One region of the Corynebacterium sp. 2571A genome, then DNA from elsewhere that is predicted to be linked to it. Evidence: predicted binding sites of a transcription regulator. Region 1 holds the regulator's gene; the other holds the start of a gene.
What was found. Region 1 encodes LexA, which represses DNA repair genes until DNA is damaged. Its sites were predicted from a motif close to CGAACANNTGTTCG; they were not measured.

Region 1 (9,131 bases):
TTTTTCGTGGGTCTCGGTAGACTAGGCGGAAAGTTGTTCTCTTGCGGAGGCTGCTAGGGCCACCCCGAGTCTTGTTCTGCGGGGCCGAGGCGGCCCCGGGCCGGCTCCGGAAGAGCTGCAGAATTTGTATCTAGTGAGTACTGGCGAGCCTGAGTAGGATTGCCTTCACAACGCGTATATCGATCTTGTCTACTTAGTCTTTAGACGTAGGGAGAAGTTTTACATGACCAACACCGACAACACTGGCAGCTTGGCGGACACCACGTCGGCGAGCGCTGCGGCTAACGAAGCCGGACAGCGGGGCACCATCGCGGGCACCGGTGTGGTGGCCGGCGTCGCCTACGCTCCCGCGGTGTGGGTACGTCCCCGCCCGCAGCTGCCGCAATCCGGCGAGGCCATCGTCGCAGAAGGCCAGCGCGAGGCCGAGTTTGCGCGCTTCCAACAGGCCGCGGAAACCGTCGCGCAGCGCCTCGAGGGCCGGGCGGCAAGCGCTGAGGGCCACGCGGCGGAGGTCCTGAAGGCCACTGCCTCGATGGCGCGGGACAAGGGCTGGCACAAGACGGTGCGCAAGAACGTGCGCGGCGGCAATGGCGCGGAATACGCGGTCGTCGCCGCCACGGACAAGTTTGTCTCGATGTTCGAATCCGCCGGCGGCGTCATGGCCGAGCGCACGACGGACCTGAAGGACGTGCGCGATCGCGTCATCGCGGAGCTGCGCGGCGAGGACGAGCCGGGCCTGCCCTACGTCGAGGGCGAGGCCGTGCTCCTGGCCGACGACCTGGCGCCGGCGGATACCGCGACGCTGGACATCGACCGGATCAAGGCCCTGGTGACCGAGCTGGGCGGGCCCACCAGCCACACCGCCATCATCGCGCGCCAGCTGGACATCCCGTGCATAGTGGCCACGGGCGCGAAGCTGCGCGAGCTTTCCGCAGGGCAGTGGCTGTTCGTGGACGGTTCCCGCGGGCTGGTCGAGACCGGCGCGGACTCCGAAAGCTCGCGGGCCGCCGTGGCCGAATACCAGGCCAAGGCCGCCAAGATCGCCCAGTGGGAAGGCCCGGCGCAAACCAACGACGGCTACCGCGTGCAGCTGCTGGCCAACGTCGCCGACGGCAACGCCGCGCGGCTGGCGGCCGGCACCCAGGCCGAGGGCGTGGGCCTGTACCGCACCGAGCTGTCCTTCCTCAACGCTTCGGAGGAGCCGAGTGTCGACGAGCAGGCCCAAATTTACGCCAAGGTCTTCAACGCCTTCGGCGACCGCAAGGTCGTCGTGCGCACCCTGGACGCCGGCTCGGACAAGCCTATTAGCTACGCCACCCTCGATGACGAGGAGAACCCGGCGCTCGGCGTGCGCGGCCTGCGTATCGCCCGCGACAACGAGTCGCTGCTGACCCGGCAGTTGGACGCCATCGCCCAGGCCGCCGAGCAGCGCCCGGAAGGCGCGCAGACCTGGGTCATGGCGCCGATGGTGGCTACCGCGAACGAGGCCCGTTGGTTCGCCGGCCTGTGCCGGGAGCGCAACCTGATTCCGGGCGCGATGATTGAGGTCCCCGCCGCCGCCCTGATGGCAGACACCATCATGCCGCACCTCGACTTCGTGTCCATCGGCACGAACGACCTGACCCAGTACACCATGGCCGCGGACCGCCTGTCGCCGCAGCTGGCGTACCTGACCGACCCGTGGCAGCCGGCCGTGCTGCGGCTTATCCAGCACACCTGCGTGGTCGGCGGCGACAACAACGTCCCCGTCGGCGTCTGCGGCGAGGCCGCCGCGGATCCGATGCTCGCCGCGGTGCTCACCGGCCTGGGCGTTAACTCCCTGTCGGCCGCCTCGACCGCCGTTGCCGGCGTGGGCGCGCAGCTAGCCGAGCTGAGCTTTGAGGACTGCCAGAAGATCGCAGCAGCGGCCGTGTCCTGCGAAGGCCCCTCTGAGGCCCGCGAGAAGGTCCGCGAGCTCATCGAGGAATTCTCCCGCCCCGCGGCGGACAACTAAACGCCGCCGAAAAACATCACACCCGGCCCAGGCCCCGCTTTTCAAGTTGCGGGCCTGCGCCGGGTGTTTGGTATGTGGGGGAAGGGAGGGAAAGGCCCTTCTTTAAGCGTCGGCGGTGACGACCGTGATTTCGCGCTCGCGTAGCGCGTCGACGAAGCTTTGCGGTGCCGCCGAGTCCGTGATGACGACGTCGATGTCGGAGATCTTGGCAAAGCTGACCAAATAGTCGTTGCCCAGCTTGGAAGAGTCGCACAGGACAACGACCTTGCGGGCGTTGGTGACGAACGCGGCCTTGATGGCCGCCTCCTGCGCGTCCGCCGTGGACAGGCCGTGGTCCAGGGTCAGGGCGTTGGTGCCGATGAAGGCGACGTCGGCGCGCAGCAGCGCCATGGTGCGCAGGGCGGTGTCACCGACTACCGCCTGGGTAATGCCGCGTACCGTACCGCCCAGCAGCTGGACGTCCTTGATGCCGTTATTAGCCAGGGACAGGGCAATGGGCAAGCTGTTGGACACGATGGACAGCTGGTTGGCCAGCGGGCTGGCGGCGATCAGGTCGCTTAAGGCATTCGTGGTGGTGCCGGCGTCCAAGAAGATGCTGCCTGGGGTCTCGGGGAGGAACTCGAGGGCGGCCTCGGCGATCGCGGACTTTGCCCCCGTGGCCGAGCGCGAGCGCGTGTCGAGGGTGAACTCGGCGGTCTGGAAGGTCTGCGAGGCCACCGCGCCGCCGTGGACGCGGTGCACCACGCCTTCCCGGTCCAAAACGGCCAAGTCGCGGCGAATGGTTTCTGCGGTGACGTTGAATTTGTGGGAGAGTTCCGTGACATTGACGCGTCCCTCGACGGCGGTGAGGGACGCAATCTGCCGACGGCGTTCTTCTGCATACATGGGGGTAGTTCTCCTCGGTCCGTGGGTACGCACGCTGATGGGTTAGCGCACACGGTGAAATGGGTCTACTCAAATTGTCTCAGAAAAACCGCGTGGGCAAACACAAACAGAACAACCCAAGCGCCCGATTCTTGGGCTGCTTGGGTATCTCTTGAGGTAGATCGGACAAACCGGACCCGGGATCACACACACGGCGTGAGATTTTGCATGCCTGATTACCTCAGAAAGGGGGAATAACGCGGGATGTTCCGGGGAATTAAAGCTTGCGCATCACGGAGACGACCTTGCCCATGATTTCTGATTCGTCCCCGTTGATGGGGGAGTAAGCGTCATTGTGCGGCAGCAGCCAGACGCCGGTGGAGTCGCGGTGGAATTCCTTGACGGTTGCCTCCTCGCCGTCCAGTAGGGCCGCGACGAAGTCGCCTTCCTCGGCCGTGGACTGCGAGCGAACGATGACCCAATCCCCGTCGAGGATGCCGGCGTCCCGCATGGAGTCGCCTACGACCTGCAGCATGTAGAGGTCCCCGCCGCCGACGACCTCGTCCGGCATGGGGTAATAGGTGTCGATGTTTTCTTCGGCCGTGATGGGGGTCCCGGCGGCAATGCGCCCGACGACGGGGATGTAGCTGACCTGGCCCGCGTCCGGCGGGGTCTGGGGGAGCTCGGCGGACTTGCTGGCCTTCTCGGCCTTCGCGTCTTCCTTCTCAGTGTTGAGGTGGCGAACGTCGACCGCACGCGGCTTGTTGGGATCGCGCCGCAGGAAGCCCTTTTCCTCCAGCTGCTTGAGCTGATAGGCCACCGAGGAGGTGGACTGGAGGCCGGCCGCGTCACCGATCTCGCGGATGCTCGGCGGGTAGCCGCGCAGGAGCACGGCGTCGTGAATGACCTCGAGGATGCGCCGCTGGCGGGCACTCAAGGAGTCCAGGGTGGGCTTCTGTGAGGATTTGCTGGGTCGGGCCATGGTCTTTAACTCTCCAAGTTGGTTGGCAGGTCGGATAGTCGGTCACAGGCACTGCGGGCCCGCGTAAATTCCTACCTTCATTTCTAGCACGAAAAGTACAAATGTTCGAGATCTTCGACCGCGCGCTAGACAAACTCTGGGAAGCCTGCTATAAATCGAACACAGAACCTAATTCGAACATTCGAACGAAGAAAAGCCGGCGCCATGTCGGGGTCCAGATTTAGACTCGGTGGCACCAAGAAAGGAAAGATTACTATGACTCTCGCATTTGATGACCGCCGTATTGCTAACACCGAACATGCAGCTTACCGCTCCGGCGCCCTCGCGCCTTCCGTGGTCCCCGCGGCCGCGGTGTGGGAGCCTTCCGCCCCCTTTTCCGGAAACCGCAACCCCAACGCCGGCTGGCCGGGAGGCGGGCCGGCCGGCACGAGTGAGCGTTATTCTCGAACCCTCACGCTAGATAATCGAACAGACCGTCGTTCGCAGCCCGCGTTGAGTGCCGAGGATTTCGCAGGGCAGCCGCGCGGCGCCGTTACTGAGCAGGCGCGCCAGAAGGGCAACTACGCGCTCGGTGCTGTGTTCGGATTCGCCGTCTTCCTGGGCACGTTGGCGGCGGGCATGGGCCTGGTCGACGGCACGGATGCGGCCGGTTCCCTGGGCACGACGGACAGCGCCGTGACCCAGCAGGCGACCCTGAACTAGTAGGCGGGCTCGCCCGGCCGGTTGAGGCGCGCTCCGGCGCAGTAGACTGGTAGCGCATCCGCTTTATCTGCGGTGGCGGATTGAGCCGGAAAGCTAGAAAGATACGGGGAGCGAGCCACATTGTATTGCCCATTTTGTCACCACGAGCAGTCACGCGTTATTGATTCCCGCGTCGTTGACGCGGGTGCGTCCATCCGCCGCCGGCGCGAGTGTTCTTCGTGCCGGGGCCGTTTCACCACGGTCGAAAAGGCGGTGCTGTCCGTGGTTAAGCGCAACGGGCTGTCCGAGCCCTTCAGCCGCGACAAGCTGATCCGCGGCGTGCGCCGCGCCTGCCAGGGCCGCGACGTCTCAGACGACGCGCTCAAGCGCCTAGCCCAGGAGGTGGAGGAGACCGTGCGCAGCCACGGCAGCTCCCAGATCAACGCCAACGATATTGGCCTTGCCATCCTCGACCCGCTGCGCGACCTCGATGAGGTGGCGTACCTGCGCTTTGCCTCCGTGTATAAGTCCTTCGACAGCGCGGACGATTTCGAGTCGGAGATCCGCCTGATGAAGCGCCGCGACCGCAGCAGTTTTTAGGCTCCCGCTGCCGCGCTAGGCTAGCTTATCGACCGCCTTTTGGATGCGCCGCAGGGACACCGCGTGCGCGGTGCCGAGGCGCTGGGCGAACAGGGAGACCCGGAGTTCCTCGATCATCCAGTAGATCTCGCGCACCGCCTTGGTCTTGGAGCGGCCGGCCGGCAGGGAACGCAGGCGATTGTTGAGGTAGGCCTTGGCCTCTTCGACCTCGGCCTGGCGGTCCGCGTCCTTGTCCGGATCCAGGTTCATCTCCTCCAAGCGGATGCGCACGGCCTGCAGGTAGCGCGGCAGGTGCCGCAGGTGCTCGATGCCGTTTTTCGTGATCGCCTGCGGGGGAAGCAGGAAATCCAGCTGGGCGCGAATGTCGTCAATGGCCGGGCCGGTCCACTTGTTGAGCTCGTGGGTGACGCGGCCGTATTCGACCAGGCCCGGGGCGATGGCGACGACCATCTGCCGCACGCGCCCGGGAACCGCCGGGGCAACCTTTTTGCGCAGCTGGTCGAATTCCTCCGGGGAGCGCACCGGGCCGCCGGCCTCCAGCATGAGATCGCGGATGGCGGCCACGCGGGCGTCGGAGACCAGGCCCTCGGCGCCGCCGTGCGGGTAGTTGTCGATGGCCACGCGTTGCTGCAAGGGCAGGCCCTTGACCATGGGGCGCGGGTTGACGGTGATCTCGCGCATGAGCAAGGTCAGCGTCGTGGTCAGCATGGCGGCATCGGCCGCGGCCTTGGTGGGGTGGACCTTGACCTCGACTCCGTCCTTCGTGGCGACCAGCGCCGGGTAGGCGGTGACCTCGTGGCCGTCCACCGTGGTGCGGATCTCGTCGTCGATGTCGCCCAGGTTATCGGCGCGCCATTCCTTTACCGCGGGTGAGGAGGAGGTGCGGCTGGCCTTGGCCACGGAGGAGCGGATGGAGCCGGCCTGGCGGTGCACCAGCGCGGAAAGATCGCGGTCGGAGTCGATGACCTTGCCCCGCTTATCGATGGCCGCGTAGTTCATGCAGAGGTGGTCGGGCAGCGTCTGCGGGCGGAAATCCACGGCGTTGATGCCTTGGCCGCCGAGCTCGCGCAGGACATCGGCGAGCTGCTCCGTGATCGGGCTCGCGTAGGGGACCAGCTTGTCCAGGGCGCGCTCCGCGAACTCCGGGGCGGGCACCACCGTGCGCCGCAGGGCCTTCGGCAGGCTGCGGATGAGCTCGGTGACCAGCTCTAAGCGCAGGCCCGGCACCAGCCAATCGAAGCCGGTCGTGTCCAGGCCGGCCAGCATGGGCACCGGCACCTGGATGGTCACGCCGTCCATGGGATCGCCGGGGCTGAAGTGGTACGACAGGTCCAGCTCCACGTCGCCGGCGCGCCAGGTATCGGGGAAGTCCTCCTCGGTCACGCGGTTATCGTCGTCATTGACCAGCGCTTTCGGATCGAAGTCCAGCAGCGCGGGGTGGGCGCGGTGCTCCTTCTTCCACCAGGAGTCGAAGTACTTGCCGCTGGTGATATTGGCGGGCAGGCGCTCGTCGTAGAAGGCAAAGAGGGCGTCCTCGTCCGCTACCAGGCCGCGGCGGCGGGCTTTGTCCTCGTACTCGGCCGCCTTGTCGAGCTTGGCGACGTTGTCGTGGAAGAAGGAATGGTGGGTATTCCACTCGCCGCCGATGAGCGCGTGCCGGATGAACAGGTCCCGGGCCGCGGCCTGGTCGACGCGGTGGTAGGGCACCGAGCGGTCGTGGACCACCGGCACGCCGTAGAGCGTCGATTTCTGCTTGACCATCGCCGTGGCCCGCTTGGTGGACCAGACCGGGTCGGAATAGCTGTGCTTGAGCAGTCCGGAGGCCAAGCGCTCGACCCAGGCGGGATCGATCTGGGCGACATCGCGCGCCCACAGCCGGGAGGTCTCCACCAGCTCGGCGGCCATGACGAACTCCGGCGGCTTCTTCGCCAGCGCGGAGCCGGGGAAGACCATAAAACGCGTGTTGCGGGCGCCGTGGAACTCCTTGGAGTTGCCGTCGCGGGCGCCGATATTGGACAGCAAGCCGGACAGCAGCGCCTGGTGGATGGCGTTATCGGCCCGCTTGCCGGATTCCTGCGCGGTCCACTTGAGCTGCTTGGCTACCTCGCGCAGCTGGCGCACCAGGTCGAACCACTCGCGGATGCGCATGTAGTGCAGGTATTCCGCCTTCATCTGTTTGCGGAAGGCGTTGCCGGACTTTTCGTTGCGGGAGTCTTTGATGTAGTCCCACAGCTTGAGCTGGCTTAAGAAATCCGAGGTCTTGTCCTTGAACCGCGCGTGCGCCTGGTCGGCCTGGGCCTGCTTTTCTAAGGGGCGCTCGCGGACGTCCTGGATGGTCATGGCCGCCACGATGATGATGACATCGTGCAGGCAGCCCAGCTTGTGGGCCTCCACTAGCATCCGGGCCATGCGCGGATCCACCGGGATGCGCGCCAGCGTGGCGCCGGTCTTGGTCAGCGTGGGCAGTCCGTTGTCGTCGGCCGTGCCCAAGGCGCCGAGTTCGTTGAGCAGGGCGATACCGTCGCGCACTGCCTTGTCCGCCGGCGGCTGCACGAAGGGGAAGCGGGAGATATCGCCCAGCCGCAGGGAAATCATCTGCAGGATGACGCTGGCCAGGTTGGTGCGCAGGATCTCCGGGTCCGTGAACTCCGGCCGGGAGAGGAAGTCCTGCTCCGAGTACAAGCGGATGGCGATACCGTCGGCCACACGCCCGCAGCGTCCGGAGCGTTGGTTTGCGCTGGCCTGCGAGATGGGCTCGATGGGCAGGCGCTGGACCTTGGTGCGCGTGGAGTAGCGCGAGATACGCGCGGTGCCGGTGTCCACGACGTAGCGGATGCCGGGCACCGTCAGGGAGGTCTCCGCGATGTTGGTGGACAGCACGATGCGCCGGCCCGAGTGCGGGCTAAAGACCCGGTGCTGCTCCTGGTTGGACAGGCGGCCGAAGAGGGGAACGACCTCCACGCCCTTCCACTTCTTGGCCTCGATGACCTCCATGGCGTCGCGGATGTCGCGCTCGCCGGGGAAAAAGCACAAAATATCGCCGTCGCCTTCGGCCATGAGCTCGGTCAGGGCCTCGATGAGCCCGTCCAGCGGATCCTGGTCGATTACCTTGCCGCCGGCCTCGAATTCCAGGGGCCGGTAGCGGATCTCGACGGGGTAGGTGCGGCCGGAGACCTCGATGATGGGCGCGGGGCCCTCCGAGCTGGCGAAGTGTTGGGCGAAACGCTCCGGATCGATGGTCGCCGAGGTAATGATCACCTTCAGGTCCGGGCGCTTGGGCAGCAGCCGCTTGAGGTAGCCCAGAAGGAAGTCGATATTCAGCGAGCGCTCGTGGGCCTCGTCGATGATGATGGTGTCGTAGGCGTTGAGGAAGCGATCGCGCTGCATCTCTGCCAGCAGGATGCCGTCCGTCATGAGCTTGACGGCGGTGGACTTGGAGACCTGGTCGTCGAAGCGGATGGCGTAGCCGACGGTTTGCCCGATCTTCTGTCCCAGCTCATCGGCGATCCGCTCGGCCACCGTGCGGGCCGCCAGGCGCCGCGGCTGCGTGTGGCCGATGAGTCCGCGGCGGCCGCGGCCCAGCTCGAGGCAGATCTTCGGGATCTGGGTGGTCTTGCCGGAGCCGGTCTCGCCGGCGATGATGACCACCTGGTTGTTGTCGATTGCCTCCGCGATGTCGTCCTTGCGGGCGCTAACCGGCAGGCTATCCGGGTAGACGATTTCCGGCACCAGGCGGTCGATGCTGCGCACGCGTTCTTCGGCGGCGTCGATGTCGGCGGAGATCGCCGACAACGCGTGCGGGGAGCGCGCCTTTTTCAGGCGGCGCCGGAACGAGCGCTCGTCGGCGCTGCGCACGTTAGTCAACCGGGCGTAAAGATCGTCGCGGCTGGGCGCAGCGGGAGAGTTGTCGCGCGCCTCGCGGGGTTCTTGCGGGTCCTTGTGTGTATTAGCCATTGTCGCAGCTAATTCTACTCATGGCGCCGGGCTAGGGCTCAAACCGGTAACTATTGG
Region 2 (9,131 bases), on a different contig from region 1:
CCGCGCCGACGGCGACGAGACCAAGGCGGTCGAGTACGAAAACGCCGCTGAGGCCTTCGCCGCGCAGCTGGTGACCGCGGAGCAGTCCGTCGAGGACACCAAGAAGCTGCACGACCAGGCCCTGCAGCAGGCAGACCAGGCCAAGAAGGCTGTCGAGCGCAACGCTATGGCGCTGCGCGAGAAGGTGGCGGAGCGCTCCAAGCTGCTGAGCCAGCTGGAGCAGGCCAAGATGCAGGAGAAGGTCTCCGAGTCGCTGAGCAGCATGAACGAGCTGTCCAACGGCTCGACCCCGTCGCTGGACGCCGTCCGCGACAAGATCGAGCGCCGCTACTCCAAGGCTCTGGGGCAGGCCGAGCTGGCTGAGAACTCCGTCGAGTCCCGCATGCAGGAAGTCCAGCAGGCCGGCGTGCAGCTGGCCGGCCACTCCCGCCTGGAGCAGATCCGCGCCGAGATGAACGACTCCAAGCCGGTCGAGTCGGGCCAGAAGAAGCAGCAGATTGAGTCCGGCCAGAGCACCAGCGGCAACGCCCAGTCGGCCGCCGACAAGGCAGCCCAGCCGGAGGTCAGCAACGACGCCGTGGAGGCCCGCCTGCGCGAGCTGCGCGGTGAGTAATCCGCACTAGCTACTGTGCTTAGCATCAGCGCCCGCTGACAGACACAACCCCCAGCCATCCCGAACAGGGAAGCTGGGGGCTTGCTGCGTTGCTGGCCCTAATCGCCGACGCCGCGGGCGGCCAGCGCCTCGCCCATTGCCTGGGCGCGGCGGATGGAGCGAATGACCACCGGGGTGGCAAAGGCCATCACGGACATGTTCGCTCCGCGGGCCTTGCGGGCGTCCAAGACCTCGCCGACGGTTTCGAACATCAGCGGGATGAGTCGGATAGTCAGGGACATCGCCAAGCTGATGGTCTCCACGGGCAGGCCGAAACGCGCCAGGGGAGCAAGGGTCCGCTCCATCGACTCCATGATCTCGTCCACCGTCGAGGTGAGAGTGAGCAGGAAGGCGACCTCCATCGCCGCGAAGATGGTCAAGAACATCACTGCCGCGTACTCGAAGTCGCGCGACCACCACTGGAAGGCCGCCAGCGGCACGAGGATAAACAAGGGCGGGGTGAGCTGGCTGGCGATGATGGACGGCGGGACCTGGGCCAGGGCGTAGGGGATAGCGCCTACGATTGCCGCGGCTAGGGCCCAGGGGATGGTCCTGATGAAGATGCTGGTGACCAAGATAAAGACGATGATGATAGCCAGCTTCACCGAGGGAGAGAGCCGGTGAACGATGGTGTCTTTATCGACGTAGACATTCAGCGGTATGTTTTTGCGCCGCACGAGCGTTGACTCCTTTGCCTTAGAGCGGGCGGGCTGCCATGAGGTCGCGGTAGAAGCTCAAGACCTCCGCCGGCGGGCCGTCGGCGGCGACCTGGTGGTCGTCAATGCAGATGACCCGGTCGAAGTCGCTGAGGAAATCCAGGTCGTGCGTGACGACGATGAGCTGTTGCTCCAGGCTGGCAAACTCGCGCCGGATGCGGTCGCGGTTGCGCAGGTCCAGCAGGGTCGTGGGCTCGTCAGCGAGGATCAGCGTGGGGTCGATGACGAGTACGGCCGCTAGCGCCAGCATCTGCTTCTGCCCGCCCGACAGGGTGTGCGGGGATTGCTCCGCTAGGTCCGTCAGTCCGAAACGCTCCAATGCGGCGTCGACGCGGCGGTTGCGCTCCTCCTTCGACAGCTTGAAGCGGCGCAGGGAGAAGGCGACGTCGTCGCGCACCTGTGGCATGACGATCTGGTTTTCGGCATCGGAGAAGACGAAACCGATCTTCTTGCGCAGCTCCTTGCCGTTGTCTTCGACGTCGAGTCCGTCGACCGTCACCGTACCGCTGGTCGGCTCACCCAGTCCGTTGATTAGACGGGTCAGGGTGGACTTGCCACCGCCGTTCGCGCCGATGATGCCGATACGGTGCTCGTTAAGCTCCAGGCAGATGTCGCGCAGGACCTCGGTCTCGTCGTAGGTGACGCCGACGTGGTCGAACTTAATTGTTGGCACGGCGGTCAGCTCGTCGCTTGGTAGCGCCCATGAGATCCGGGAAGGCGGCGTGCACGCCGTAGGCAATGATGATGGCGACGACGAGCTTCGCGGAGTCCACCGGGACGAAGGCGAACTGAGCCACGGTGGCCTCGGTCAGCGAAAGGCCGGAGCGGACCATCAGGCCGATAGCACCGCAGACGTACTGGATGAGCAGGGCCACGACGCCGGCCAGGATGAAGATGCCGATGCGGGCGCCCTTGGCGCGCGGGGCGCGGTAGGCGATGGAGCCGGCGACCCACGGGGAGATCACGTATCCGATGATGTAGCCCACGGTCGGGCCGGCCAGGGCGCGCAGCGTGGTGCCGCCGCCGGCCAGTACCGGCAGGGCTAGTCCGAGGAAGAGGAAGAGCAGGCCGACGGCCAGGCCGCGCTTGCCGCCCAGGACGAGCCCGGCCAGGATGATGGCGGCGTTTTGCAAAACGATCGGGACGCCGGCGGTGCCGACGGGGATGGAGACAAAGGCGAGGACAATGACGAGGGCGGTAAAGACCGCCACGTAGGCCAGATCGGAGGCCAGAGTATTCTTCTTCATGCCCGAAAACCCTAGCAGCGAATTGATATTCTGCAGGAAACTGGCACTTTTGAACGGTGTTCATGCAGGGTAGTGGTACCCCCGTTAGCACCCCTTATAGTGAGGAAGGCAAACGTTTTTCATCCCGCCCGCCGGGTTGGTTGGCCGCGGATATAACGCGGTAGGATGGCGGGCATGCGTTTGACGGAGTACACCCAGCTTATTACGGACGAATTCGGGGCCGAAAAGGCCGCCTGGATTTCCCATTCGCATGTCCTGGCCGAATTCGGGGATACCGCGGACGCGCTTATCGAACGCGGCGTCGATCCGGGCACAGTCTGGGACGGGTTGTGTGACGATTTCAGCGTCCCGGAAGAGCGCCGACTGGGCGTGGACTATCCGACCACATGATCTGCAGACGGCGTGCCGCATTCGAAATTCGAACAGGCGTGCGTGTACTATGGGGTCGGTGTCCGTCGGCGGTTTTAAGTTTTACGGTGTAAACGCCAGCGCGCGGGAACCCACCGGCTAGCCGGCGGAGTCTAAAAGTTAAGGCCGCGGGTTTATCCGTGCGCTGAGTTATAAACGCGAAGTGCTCTAAGTACTCAAGCCCCAAAAGACTTGTTGAAGAAAAGGTGAGTTAGAACCATGGCTGCTAAGAAGAAGTCCGCTAAAGCCACCGGAAATAGCGCGGATGACCGCAAGAAGGCGCTAGACGCCGCGATGGCCATGATCGAAAAGGATTATGGCAAGGGCGCGGTCATGCGCCTGGGCGATGACAACCGCCCGCCCATCCAGGCGATCTCCTCCGGTAACACCGCCATTGATATCGCCCTGGGCATCGGCGGCTTCCCGCGCGGCCGCGTGGTGGAGATCTATGGCCCGGAGTCTTCCGGTAAGACCACGGTGGCCCTGCACGCCATTGCGGAGGCCCAGAAGGGCGGGGGCATTGCCGCCTTTATCGACGCCGAGCACGCTCTTGACCCGGAATACGCCCGCCTGCTGGGCGTGGACACGGACAACCTGCTGGTCTCCCAGCCGGATACCGGTGAGCAGGCGCTGGAGATCGCGGACATGCTGGTGCGTTCCGGTGCCATCGACATCATCGTGGTGGACTCCGTGGCCGCGCTGACGCCGAAGGCGGAAATCGAAGGCGAAATGGGCGACAGCCACGTCGGCCTGCAGGCCCGCCTGATGTCGCAGGCGCTGCGTAAGATGACCGGCGCGCTGTACAACTCCGGCACCACCGCCATCTTCATTAACCAGCTGCGTGAAAAGATCGGCGTCATGTTCGGCTCCCCGGAGACGACCACTGGCGGTAAGGCCCTGAAGTTCTACGCCTCGGTGCGCTGCGACATCCGCCGCATCCAGACCCTGAAGGACGGCCAGGACGCCATCGGTAACCGCACCAAGATGAAGATCGTCAAGAACAAGGTCTCCCCGCCGTTCAAGATCGCGGAGTTCGACATCATGTACGGCGAGGGCATCTCCCGTGAGTCCTCCATCATCGACTTGGGCGTCGAGCACGGCTTCATCAAGAAGTCCGGCTCCTGGTTCACCTACGAAGGCGACCAGCTGGGGCAGGGCAAGGAGAAGGCCCGCAATTTCCTGAAGGAAAACCAGGACCTGGCCAACGAGATCGAGAAGAAAATCTTCAAGAAGCTGGGCGTGGGTGCCGACGCCGCCAACGCGGACGAGGAAGTCGCCATGGACGTGCCGGGTGCCGATGATGACCTTACGGATGAGTCGGTGGGCCTGGTGCCGAACGTCGACTTTGACGACGACGACCAGGACTAGGTAGATGCCGCAGCCATCGCCGGACAAGATTGCGCAGCTGCAGCGCGCCTTGGACGATTATGCGCGCGGCAGCGGGGAGACCGATCTCTTCGATAAAGAAGCCGAGGAATCCAAGTCCCAGGTCCGCGAGCGCGCCTTGCGGCTGCTGGACCAGCGCTCCCGCTCGCGGCATGAGCTCGCCCAGCGCCTGGAGAAGCTGGAATTCGATCCCGCGGTCGTCGCGGACGTTGTGGATGACTTGTCCCGGGTAGGGCTGGTTGATGACGCCGCCTTCGCCCGCGAGTGGGTGCGCCAGCGCCACCAGGCCCGCGGGAAATCCGCCCGCGTGCTGGACCAGGAGCTGCAACGCAAGGGCGTGGGTGCGGAGGAACGCCAAGAGGCGTTGGAGCAGATCGACGCCGCCGACGAGCGCGCCATGGCCTGGTCGCTGGCGCAAAAGAAGGCCCGCGGCGTGAAGGCCGTGCCGGCGGATCGGCACGAGCGGGACAAGGCGCTACGCCGCATCGTGGGTGTGCTGGCCCGCCGCGGGTTCCGGGAATCTGACTCGCTGGATCTGGCGAAGAAGGCGCTGGCCGAGCGCGAGGCCGAGCTGGAAGCCTAGGCCCCGGGCGGTTATGACATGGCCTGGTTGATCATTAAAATGAACCGTCGTGACTAACCCCATGACTGAAAACCCGCGCACCTACGAGGTGCGCACGTTCGGCTGCCAGATGAACGTGCACGACTCGGAGCGTATCTCCGGCCTCCTGGAAGACGCCGGTTACGTGGCCGCCCCGCAGGAGGCGGAGCCGGATCTCATCGTCTTCAACACCTGCGCGGTGCGCGAGAACGCCGACAAGCGTCTCTACGGCACCCTGGGCTCACTGAAGAAGACCAAGGAGAACCACCCCGGCATGCAGATCGCCGTGGGCGGGTGCCTGGCGCAGAAGGACAAGGACACCGTCTTGACCAACGCGCCGTGGGTGGACGCTGTTTTCGGTACCCACAACATGTCTGCGCTGCCGACGCTGCTGGAGCGCGCCCGCCATAACGACGAGGCGCAGATCGAAATCGTCGACGCGCTGGAGGCGTTCCCCTCGGTGCTGCCCGCCAAGCGCGAGTCCGCCTACTCCGGTTGGGTGTCCATCTCCGTGGGCTGCAACAACACGTGCACCTTCTGCATCGTGCCCTCGCTGCGCGGCAAGGAAGAGGACCGCCGGCCCGGCGACATCCTCGCCGAGGTCCAGGCGCTGGTCGACCAGGGCGTGTCCGAGGTGACCCTGCTGGGCCAGAACGTCAACGCCTACGGCGTCCACTTCGCCGACCCGGAACTGCCGCGCGACAAGTACGCGTTTTCCAAGCTCTTGCGCCAGGTGGGCCAGATCGAGGGCCTGGAGCGCCTGCGCTTTACCTCCCCGCACCCGGCGGAATTTACCTCCGACGTCATCGACGCCATGGCGGAGACCCCGGCGGTCTGCCCGCAGCTGCACATGCCGCTCCAGTCGGGCTCGGATAAGGTGCTCAAAGACATGCGCCGGTCCTACCGCACGAAGAAATTCCTCCGCATCCTGGATGAGGTCCGCGAGAAGATCCCGCACGCGGCGATCACTACCGACATCATCGTCGGCTTCCCGGGCGAGACCGAGGGGGACTTCCAGGAGACCATGGAGTTGGTACGCAAGGCGCGGTTTAGCTCCGCGTTCACGTTCCAGTACTCCCCGCGGCCGGGCACCCCGGCGGCGGAGATGGAACAGCAAATCCCTAAGGACGTCGTCCAGGACCGCTTCGAGCGCCTGGTGGCCCTGCAGGACTCCATCCAGGCCGAGGAAAACGCCCAGCTGGTAGGCACCGACGTGGAGCTGCTCGTGCAGGCCACCGGCGGGCGCAAGAACGACCAGACCCACCGCCTGTCCGGGCGCGCCCGGGACGGCCGCCTGGTCCACTTCGCCGCAGTGGACGGCGACGGAAACGACATCCGGGACGACATCCGCCCCGGCGACGTCGTGCACACCACGGTGACGGATTCCGGATCCTTCTTCCTGGTGGCCGACGCCGGGGTGAGCTCCCACCGCCGCACCAAGGCCGGCGACATGTCGGCCGCCGGGCAGACCCCGACCACGGCGCCGGTGGGCGTCGGCCTAGGGTTGCCGTCGGTGGGGCGGCCGGCCGAAACCCCGGCATCCGCTAACGGCGGGTGCTGCTAAACAAACCGAGTAAGGTCGAAGACTGTGACTGATTCAAATCGCCCGGAAACGCCATCCTCCAGTTCGGAAGTAGAGCAGCCAGAATCGCTGCTCTACATCGAAAACAGCAAGGAGAAGCAGGCCGCCGCCGCGGCGGAAAAACGCGCGGCGCGCACGATGGACCTGCGCGGCCAGACCGTCACCCTCTGGGTGGCCGTGGCCCTGTTCGTGGCCTACCTGCTGCTGCCGCACGCGGGCCCGGCCCGCGGATTCCAGGTCCTGACCGGGCAGTCCGGCGAGGTGGAGATCTCCATCGTGGAATACGTCTTCGCCGTGCTGATGACCCTGGGCGTGGGCGTGCTAACCACCCTGACGCTGATTACTCGCCGGGCCGCATTCGGCCTGGCCGGCTGGATGATGGCGACGGTGGCCTTCGCGGTCTCGTTGTTCATGTTCTGGGTGCGCGGCTCCCAGGACTACGGGGTCGGCATCGGCGCCGTCTGCGGGGTCGTCGCCTGCGGACTTACCTTTATCGCCTACTGCCTGGTGGCCCTGCGCCGCAGCCCGGAGCAGCAGGAGGCCCAGGAGCGCGCCCGCGCGGCGGCCGGGACCATGGACGAGGTCGGACAGGTCCAGAACCGCATCCGCGCCACCGTGGACCCGGACAGCAACCCGCTGCTGGTCGATGACCGCCGCCAGCAGGCCGCGGCCCGCTACCGCCGCAGCCACGGCGAGACCAACGGCCCCGGCCAGCCGCGGAACTAACGGAACTACAGGTCGCGCTGCCAGGCCGTGGTCACGGCGATGGGCTGGCTGCCCAGGCGCGCGTGCAGCGCCCGCGCGGGCACGTCGCTGAGCGCGGCGGAGCCGTAGACCCGGTTCAGCTCCGGCCAGAAATCGCGCGCCATAACTAGCGCGGCCCGCGCGGTGGCCGTGGCCAGCCCCTGGCGGCGCCAACCCCGGTCGGTGACCATGAGCGTCCATTCGGCTATCTCCGCGTGCCCGCCGTGGTGGCGGCCGCACTCGGCGAGGCTGCGCACGCGTCGGCTGGCCCCGGTGGCATCGATAGCCGCCACGAGGACGGTCTCGGACCGGCGCTCGTGCACGCGGCGGCGGGCCTCGTTGAGCCGGTCGGCAGTCCAGGCCACCGGCTCGACGGTCATCTCCCCGTAGTCGGCGTCCTGCGAGGCCACTGTGAGAAGCTCGACGACCTGGGGCTCGATATCGGCGGGCAGGTCGTAGTTGTGGAAGGCAGCGAACTGCCACCCCTCGGGCAGGCCGGGGAGACCTGGGAGATCCGGGAGATCCGGGGAGTCCGGGGTGGCCTGGCCGCCCGGCTGCGTTAGGCGGGTGAGCAGCTGGGTCTCGGCGTGCCGGCGGCTAAAGCGGCTGCGCGTGAAGACCTCCGCGAGGGAGGCGGGCAGGACCTCGTCGTCCGGAGCGTGCATCATCCCGGTGAGCACGCGGGCACGGCCCAGGCGCTGGGCGAGCTCGCAGCCGGTATCTAGCATCCAGGCCAACAAATCCGCGGCCTCCGGCTCCAGCGGGGTGCCCGGCAGGGGGAGGTAGCCCGCGTCCAACACGCAGTCGAGCTCGACGTTGCCTAAGTCCTCGAGCTGCGGGCGGCTGATCTGGATAAAGCCCACGTAGTCGAGCTCCGGGATGTCACCGGTGCTGGCCAGCAGCGGGTAGCCCAGCGGAGAGAGCTCGCCTACGGGGACGGGGCCGGAGACCACCGCGAAAAGGTCAGTGAGCATCTCCGGGGTGCCGCACAGCGCGTGCAGCGCCAGCTCCGCGGACATGGAGGCCGCCGGATCCCCGGTGGCTTCCTGGGCGGCCAGGTTCGACAGGAAGCTCAGCGTCCGGATGGCGTCGCTGGGCTCGGCGAATACCGCAGGCTGGCCCGAGGCAACCGGGCGGCCGTCGCTGGTGCGGGGAGCGGCGAGGTGGGCTAGGTGCAGGTGGGGGAAATCAGGCACGGGTACTACTGCTCGTCCAGTACCGCGGCGGCGGTCTGGGCCCACTGCTCCCACTGCTCGGCCTGGGCGCGCAGCTTCTTTTCCTTCTGCGTGTTGCCCTTGGCGGCGGCCGTATCCGCCTGCTGGTTAAAGTCCTGCGCACGGGAGCGGAACTGATCCACGCGCGCCTGGGCCTCCGGGTCGGTGCGGCGCCACTGGGACTCCTCGGCGTCGGAGACGCGCTTTTCGACTTCGGCGATCTTGTCCTCGTACTCGCGGATCTGGTTGCGCGGGACGAAGCCAATCTCCTCCCACTTTTCCTGCAGCTCGCGCAGCTTGGCCTTGGCGGTGTTCAGGTTGGCCGCCGGGTCGATCTGCGGGGAGTACTCCGCCAGCAGCGCGTCCTTGGCCTGGGCGTTGGCGGCGAATTCCTTGTCGCGCTCCGCGTTGACCTGGTTGCGGGCGTTGAAGAAGTGGTCCTGGGCGGCGCGGAACTGCGCCCAGAGGCGATCATCCACGTCGCGCGGGGCGCGGCCGGCCGCCTTCCACTCTTGCATCAGGTCGCGGTAGGCGCGGGCGGTCGGGCCCCAGTCGGTGGAGTTCTGGAGCGCCTCGGCGCG

Region 2: recA (recombinase RecA) is a predicted target of LexA. The motif match lies at 3,035-3,048, and genes of this name have one in related genera.

Annotation. Positions count from the first base shown of each region.
Region 1 covers NZ_JASTTE010000004.1:9,692-18,822, forward strand. Annotated here, with positions in the region: gene ptsP (phosphoenolpyruvate--protein phosphotransferase) at 224-1,993, shown strand; gene QQS53_RS08765 (DeoR/GlpR family DNA-binding transcription regulator) at 2,096-2,878, opposite strand; gene lexA (transcriptional repressor LexA) at 3,135-3,839, opposite strand; gene QQS53_RS08775 (hypothetical protein) at 4,095-4,541, shown strand; gene nrdR (transcriptional regulator NrdR) at 4,662-5,120, shown strand; gene hrpA (ATP-dependent RNA helicase HrpA) at 5,136-9,074, opposite strand.
Region 2 covers NZ_JASTTE010000002.1:627,381-636,511, forward strand. Annotated here, with positions in the region: gene QQS53_RS06350 (PspA/IM30 family protein) at 1-613, shown strand, start outside; gene QQS53_RS06355 (energy-coupling factor transporter transmembrane component T family protein) at 712-1,329, opposite strand; gene QQS53_RS06360 (energy-coupling factor ABC transporter ATP-binding protein) at 1,349-2,041, opposite strand; gene QQS53_RS06365 (biotin transporter BioY) at 2,028-2,615, opposite strand; gene QQS53_RS06370 (DUF3046 domain-containing protein) at 2,790-3,005, shown strand; gene recA (recombinase RecA) at 3,243-4,391, shown strand; gene recX (recombination regulator RecX) at 4,396-4,992, shown strand; gene miaB (tRNA (N6-isopentenyl adenosine(37)-C2)-methylthiotransferase MiaB) at 5,054-6,574, shown strand; gene QQS53_RS06390 (Rv2732c family membrane protein) at 6,599-7,318, shown strand; gene QQS53_RS06395 (GNAT family acetyltransferase) at 7,324-8,532, opposite strand; gene QQS53_RS06400 (DUF349 domain-containing protein) at 8,538-9,131, opposite strand, start outside.